DNA from 2 places in the Burkholderia sp. BCC1996 genome. Region 2 is predicted to be linked to the other one. Evidence: riboswitches for the same ligand, from Rfam matches in the RefSeq annotation. Region 2 holds a riboswitch; the other holds the start of a gene.

Region 1 (3,409 bases), on a different contig from region 2:
ACGTGTGGTCGACGTTCACGCTGACGGTCTGGCGCGGCCGACGGTTGAGCCAGCTGTCGTTGGTCTCGTCCTGCGGATTCAGGATCCCGATCGCGACGCTGACCGGCGTATAGCGGCCGATCGTGCCCTTGTACGACAGGTCGATGCCGCGGATATGCGCACGGCCGATGTTCATCGGCGAGAACGTCGCGGGGTTGTACGCGATCAGGTTGCTGACGCGCGTGTCGTAGATCGCGGCGCTGAACGTGCCGTATGCGGTGTTCGCGTCGAGCGCGGCCTCGACCGAATCGCTGCGTTCCGGGCTCAGGTCCGGATTGCCGTAGCCCGGGTAGTACAGATCGTTGAACGACGGCAGGCGGAACGCATTGCCGTACGACACGCGCGCCGTATAGACCGGCGTAATGGCCCACGACAGCGCGGCGTTGCCGGTGTTCACGGCCTTCCCGGCAATGATCTCGTGGCGGCCCGCGACGAACATCGTCACGCTGCCGAGCGTCGCCGACTGATGCAGCGAGAACGCGGAATCGTTGCGCGTCGGCACGCCGTCCGGCACGTCGACCGGCAGGAACGCCTGTTCGCGCGTGAAGTCGTACGCCACCTTCGTCTCGCCCGACAGCGGCAGGCCGAACAGGTGGAAGCCGTGCGCCTGATGGGTCAGCGACGTCGACGAGCTGATGCGCTGCGAGTTGATCTGGTCCGTCGGGATGGCCGGGTCGCTCGCGTACAGGAACTGGCGATCGTTCGCATAACCGAACGACTGGTCGAACTGCGTGTCGGGCGTGACGTCGAGATGGAACGCGAGGCCGGTCGTCAGCTGATGATCGAGCTCGCGGTTCGCAAAGCCGGCGTTGTCATAGGACAGGTCGGAGCGGTGGTACAGCGCGAACGTCGAGATCGACCAGTTGTCGCGCGCATAGCCGAGGCGCGCATCGAGGTCCTGCGCGTGATACGGATTGCGGCCGTCTTCGTGGTAGGGCAACACGGGCCGCGTTGCGTCGATGCCCGCCGTGTTGTAGTCGTGCAGGCCGAGCGTGTAGGTGAGGCCACCCAGCGCGGCGAGCGGCCCCGTCGACGGCACGGTGCCCGACGTGCGCAACTGCGTGTCGAAGGTCTTGTTCGAGCCGCCGCCGAACGACACGGTGGTCTGGTTCGGCTGGCCGGCGGCGCGGCGCGTGAACAGCTGCACGACGCCGCCCATCGCGTTCGCGCCGAACGACGCGGCGGCCGGCCCCGAGATCACCTCGACGCGCTCGAATGCTTCGGTCGGCAGGTCGGCCCACGGCGCGATGCCGGTGGTCGGCGAGCCGATCCGGATGCCGTCGATGAACACCGCGACCTGGCTGGCCGACGAGCCGCGGATGCTGACCGAGGCCGACGAGCCCGGGCCGCCGTTCTGCGAGACGGTCACGCCCGGCAGCGTCGCGAGCGCCTGCGTGATGCTCGGGTCGCTCGGCGACAGCCGGTCGAGATCGGCGCGCGTGAGCACCTGCGTCGTCGCAAAGCGCTGGTCGAACGACTCGGGCAGATGCCGCGTGTCGGTCACGCTGATCGTCGGCAGGTCGGCGCCTTCGGCGGGTTGGGGCGGCTGCGCGGGCGGCATGTCGCCCGCGGCGTGGGCGATCGGGGAGAGCAGCGCCGTGGCGGCGGACGTGGCGAGAAGGTGGCGAAGATTCATGAGGCAGCGAGCGTGATCGTGTTGCAGGTACGGCGAGCGTAAGCGGGGGGGCGGCGAGTACCGCCTGGTTTTCGTTGGTCTATCGCGGGACCGGGCAGCGTGGGCGGCATTCACGCGTGTCGTCATGACACGTGCCGGACGACTTGGCACGGCACACGCGTGCGGACACGCGGCGCAGACTGGCCGCGCAACGGCACGATGCTTCCGGCGTGGAAGCGGAGGCGGAAAGATCGGACATCTGAAGGGTCCTGAGGTCGGGCCGTCCATGCAACGGGGCGACCGCCAAAGGCGGTGCTGGCGCATCGGGACACCCCGCCCGGTGCGGCTGCTTGGACCTCGGGTCGATGGCAGGTCTCCTGGCTCGCGGGTCGCGATTCGCACCGGCCTTCCCGGTTTCCCAGTGGCATGGGGTGGTGCGGATTCGCCGCTCACAGTTGCGGGGGCAGCCGCAGATTCGAGGCACGGCCTCTCCTGCGTTCCCTTTTGATCCCGTTCCCGGGAACCATCAGCGCGCAAGCGTAATGGCGAGCGCGCCGGTGCGTCAATTATCGAAGTGCGCAGGGATGCGAAAAAACGTCAGTGCTCGCCGGATGCTTTCGAAATCATTTCAATTCGAGACTTCGCACCGCGTTTCATGTCTGACGAAACGCACCGTCGGCGGCGCTGCAATCGCGCCGGAACCGGCTCGGCGCGATGCCCGTCCATCGCACGAACGCCCGCCGAAACGCTTCTTCGCCACCGAACCCGAGATGCGCGGCGATCCGCGCGACCGGCCAGTCCGACTCGCGCAGGCAGCGCCGCGCGACGTCGGCGAGGCACTGTTCGCGCAATGCGTGATAGCCGCTGCCTTCGGCCGCCAGCCGCCGCCGCAGCGTCGCTTCGCTGACGCCGAGCCATGTCGCCAGCGCCGCGAGCGCGGGCAGCGCCTGTTCGCGCGCGAGCGCCGCATCGAGAAAGCCGCGCACCTGCTGAGCCCATGACACGACGGCCGGCGCGGCATCGATCAGCCGAAACGGAAAATCGACGAGAAACGCGGCCAGCTCGCCCGGCTGGCGGATCACGCGCGCATCGAGCCGCACCGCGTCGAACGCGAAGCCGTAGGTCTTGCGGCCGACGTCGACCGGCGCGTTGAACAGCCCGAGCAGCGGCATCGCGTCTTCGCGGCGCGGATGGCCGAGCCAGACTTCGTCCGGCCGCAGCGGCTGCCCGATCAGCCAGCCGAACAGTTGCAGATAGCAGAACAGTCCCGTCAGGTCGACGAGGCACGCGGCGGGGCTGCGCGTGCGGCGCAGCGAATCCATCCGGAACGTCGCGCGTCCGTCGCGCACCGCGAGCGACAGTGCGCCGGCGCGCGGCGTCAGCATCTCGCAGAACTCGGCGGCGCAGCGGATCGCGTCGGCGAGCGTCGCGCAACTGAGGAGGCACCGGCACATCAGGTCGACTTCCTGCTTGCGCATCGGCGGATGGCCGTCGCCGCGCGCGACCTGCGCCTCGAGCCGCTCGATCGCGTCGCGGTACAGCGCGACGAAGCCGCCGGGTGTCGTCGTCGACGCAGCAGCAACGGCCGTCGGCGCAGGCCGTTGCGCCGGCGGCACGCCGCTGCGCGCCAGTTCGTCGAGCAGACGGGCACCGAAGCCCGGCAGCACGCGGCCGCGTGCCGGCAATGCACGCTGTTTCATATGTCTCCCGATCTGAGCGTTGCGACAGGGGCCGGTGAGCGTGCCGATAGGGGTT
Region 2 (3,409 bases):
AGGTGGAACAGCGCGGTCGGCGCATTGCCGATCACGACGACGCTGCCGGCCAGATGCGGGCGCCACAGTTCGAGCGCCGCGGCCGAGCGTGTGTTGCCGAGATGCCGCGCGAGGTCGGGCACTTCCGGTTCGCCGAGCGTGCAGATCACGCGATTGCCGGCCGGCAGCCGCGCGCGCGTGATGCCTTCGGCAACCATCTTCGCGTCGCACAGGATCGGCGCGCCGGCCGCGAGCGCCGTACGGCCCGCCGTGCCGGCGCCGGCCGAGAAGCGCAGGTCGTAGGTGACATCGACCATCCCGCACGCGTGGATCACGCGCACCGCGAGTTTCTCGAGATCGGGCGGAACCTGCGACAGGTCGGCCTCGGCGCGGATCGTCGCGAACGACTGGCGGTAGATTTCCTGCCCGTCGCGAATGTAGTCAAGCATCGGTGGTGTCCTGGCTGTGGCGCGCGCCCGTCAGTCGGGCCGCGGCCTGGTCAATCGTCAGATGGCGCGCGAGCGGGGCGCCGAGGCCCGCGGCGGCGTCGCGCCGGTAAAGGTCGTAGCGCGCGGGCGCGACCGCGACGAGCGTATGCGTCGCGGGGTGCGGCAGCGCACAGTGGCGCTCGCAGCCGGTCAGGTGCACGTCGACCGGATGGCCGACGCGCGCGGCCAGCGCGAGCGCATCGCGTTTCGTATCGGCGCGCGACTTCGCGCAGCCCGCGCTGCCGGTGCAGGCGACCAGCGCCGCCAGCGGGTCGGATGTCGTGCACACGAGCCCGAGCGACGCGAGCGCGTCGAGCACGGCCGGCGCACGTTCGTGCCGCACGCCGTGCACGAACACGCCTTGCCACGGCGTCATCGACAGTGTGCCGTCGCCGTCGGCGTCGGCCAGTGCCGCGAGCCGTTCCAGTTGCGACGCGTCGAGCCGGCCGAGCACGAACTGCGCGCCGACGCTGCAGCGATCCGCGTCGCGCGACGGCTGTGCGCCGAAACGCAGCGCGGCATCCGCTTGCGTGCGCCGCCAGCCGGCCAGTGCCGGATCGGCTTCGAGCGGGAACGGTACGTAATGCTGCGCACGCTCGCGCAACGCGCGTGCGCCGCCGGTCGCGAGCCACGCGCGCATCCGCGTGACGTCGGCCGGCGCGAGATCGAGGAACGCCAGCAGCAACGCGCGGACGAGCGCGACGGTCTGGTCCGGCGCCACGTCGAACGCGGCGGGCGGATCGCCGGGCGCGACCGGCGGACAGCCGGCCAGGCCCGCGGCGATGCGGACCGCGCCGTCGCCGCGACGCCACGCGGCGAGCCAGATGTCGTGCGGATGATCGAGCGCCGCGACCGATTCGCCGCCGTCGAGCTGGATCGAGAATTTCGGCGACAGTTCGCCGCGGCGCGGCTCGTGCGTCAGCATGTCGAGCAGCGCAAGCGCGAGTGTGCGGCTGTCGAGCAGCGCGTCGGGATCGCGCCCCGCAAGCGGGCTGAGCATCAGGTTGCGGACGTCGTCGCTTGCGGCAAGCGCGGCGCGGTCGTCAGCGGCCTCGCCCGCGTTGATGCGTGGGCCCAGGCCCGCGTCGAGCAACGCGTCGACCAACGTATCGGCCGTGCCGTCGCGAATGCCGCGCAACTGGAGATTCGCGCGATTGGTCGCGTCGATCGCGCCGGAGCCGCAGGCACGCGCGACGGCGGCGATCGCGCGCGCCTGCCGCGCGTCGAGCCGGCCGCCCGGCAGCTTGATCCGGCACAGCCCGCCGTCGGCGGCCGCGACGACGCGCACGAGCCCCGGGCAAGCCGAAGGGCGCACGACGGGCGAAGCAGGATTCGAATCGGGGGCGGATCTCAACGGGATACCGGGACAGTGTCGCGCCGCGGCCAACGCATCGGTACACCCCGCCCGACGCCGACTGGCACGCACGCACTTTCAGGCCGGCAGGTCTCCTGGCTGACAGGTCGGCGCCGGCTCCCGGCCTTCCCGGTGAAACCAGTGGCATGAGGGGGGAGATCGGCTCGCTGTCTACAGTTGCGGGGGCAGCCACAGCGGCGCGAGGCGCGCCCTGTGTTCCCTCTTCGGCCCCGAAGGGCACCGGCGAACGAACGGCCGTAGGATACCCGATTTCACCGGCGTTTCGGGCCCCCCAGGCGACCGTCGGGCAGGCGCCGTGGCCGACGCGAAACGCGGCCCGGCGTCGGCGGGCTCGCAGATGAAACGCGCGGTGGAACACGGTACCATGCCGACTTTCGCAATGCGGACGGCCGCACCGGCGCCTTCACGGCCGCCGTGCGGCGACTCGATGGAATCGGACGAAGGGGAAGGGTGCATGACGGCGTGGCTGACGGTAGTGGGCATCGGCGACGACGGCTACGCGGGGCTCGGGCGCGGCGCGCGGCGCGCGCTGCTCGAGGCGAAGCGGGTCGTCGGCGCGAAGAGGCACCTCGACATGCTGCCCGCGCGGCTGCCGGCCGAACGCGCCGCATGGCCGTCGCCGTTCGACCTGTCGGGCCTGCTCGCGCAGCGCGGTTCACCCGTCTGCGTGCTGGCGAGCGGCGACCCGATGCTGTTCGGCGTCGGCGCGACGCTCGCGCGCGAACTGTCCCCCGACGAATGGCGCGTGCTGCCCGCACCGTCGTCGCTGTCGCTGGCGGCCGCGCGGCTCGGCTGGGCGTTGCAGGACGTCGGCGCGGTGTCGCTCGTCGGCCGGCCGCTCGCGACGCTGGCGCGTCACCTGCTGCCGGGCCGGCGCCTGTTCGTGCTGAGCGCCGACGGCCGCACGCCGGCCACGGTCGCCGCCGAACTCGCCGCGCGCGGCTTCGGCCCGACGCGCATCAGCGTGTTCGAGCACCTCGGCGGCCCGCTCGAGCGGCGCATCGACGGGCTCGCGCAAGACTGGCACATCGACGAAACCGCCGCGCTCAATCTCGTCGCGCTCGATTGCCAGGCCGGCCCCGATGCGCCGCGCCGCGCACTCACGCCTGGCCTGCCCGACGACGCGTACCGCCACGACGGCCAGCTCACCAAGCGCGACATGCGCGCGCTGACGCTCGGACGCCTCGCGCCTGCCCCCGGCGAACTGTTGTGGGACGTCGGCGCGGGCAGCGGCTCGATCGGCATCGAGTGGATGCGCGCGCATCCGTCGTGCCAGGCGATCGCGATCGAGTCGCATGCGGAGCGGCAGCGCTACATCGAGCACAACCGCGACGCGCTCGGCGTACCGGGCCTGCAACTCGTGGCCGGGCGCGCGCCCGATGCGCTCGCGGGGCTCGCCGCGCCCGATGCGATCTTCATCGGCGGCGGCGCGACCGTGCCCGGCGTGCTCGACGCGTGCTGGTCGGCACTGAAGCCCGGCGGCCGGCTCGTCGCGAACGCGGTCACGCTGCAGGGCGAGCTGGCGCTCGCCGCGTGGCGCGACGCGCACGGCGGCACGCTCACGCGC

The links. A riboswitch is a leader RNA that binds a small molecule or an ion and turns the genes downstream of it on or off. The one in region 2 is predicted to bind cobalamin.
Region 1: linked by a shared signal. The riboswitch ahead of U4Z64_RS01715 (TonB-dependent receptor domain-containing protein) and the one ahead of cobG (precorrin-3B synthase) in region 2 are both predicted to bind cobalamin.

The regions. Positions count from the first base shown of each region.
Region 1 covers NZ_CAJPHM010000001.1:386,388-389,796, forward strand. The annotation lists gene U4Z64_RS01715 (TonB-dependent receptor domain-containing protein) at 1-1,675, opposite strand, end outside; cobalamin riboswitch at 2,004-2,197, opposite strand; gene U4Z64_RS01720 (helix-turn-helix transcriptional regulator) at 2,308-3,354, opposite strand.
Region 2 covers NZ_CAJPHM010000017.1:139,704-143,112, forward strand. The annotation lists gene U4Z64_RS24230 (precorrin-8X methylmutase) at 1-428, opposite strand, end outside; gene cobG (precorrin-3B synthase) at 421-1,782, opposite strand; cobalamin riboswitch at 1,889-2,081, opposite strand; gene cbiE (precorrin-6y C5,15-methyltransferase (decarboxylating) subunit CbiE) at 2,297-3,409, shown strand, end outside.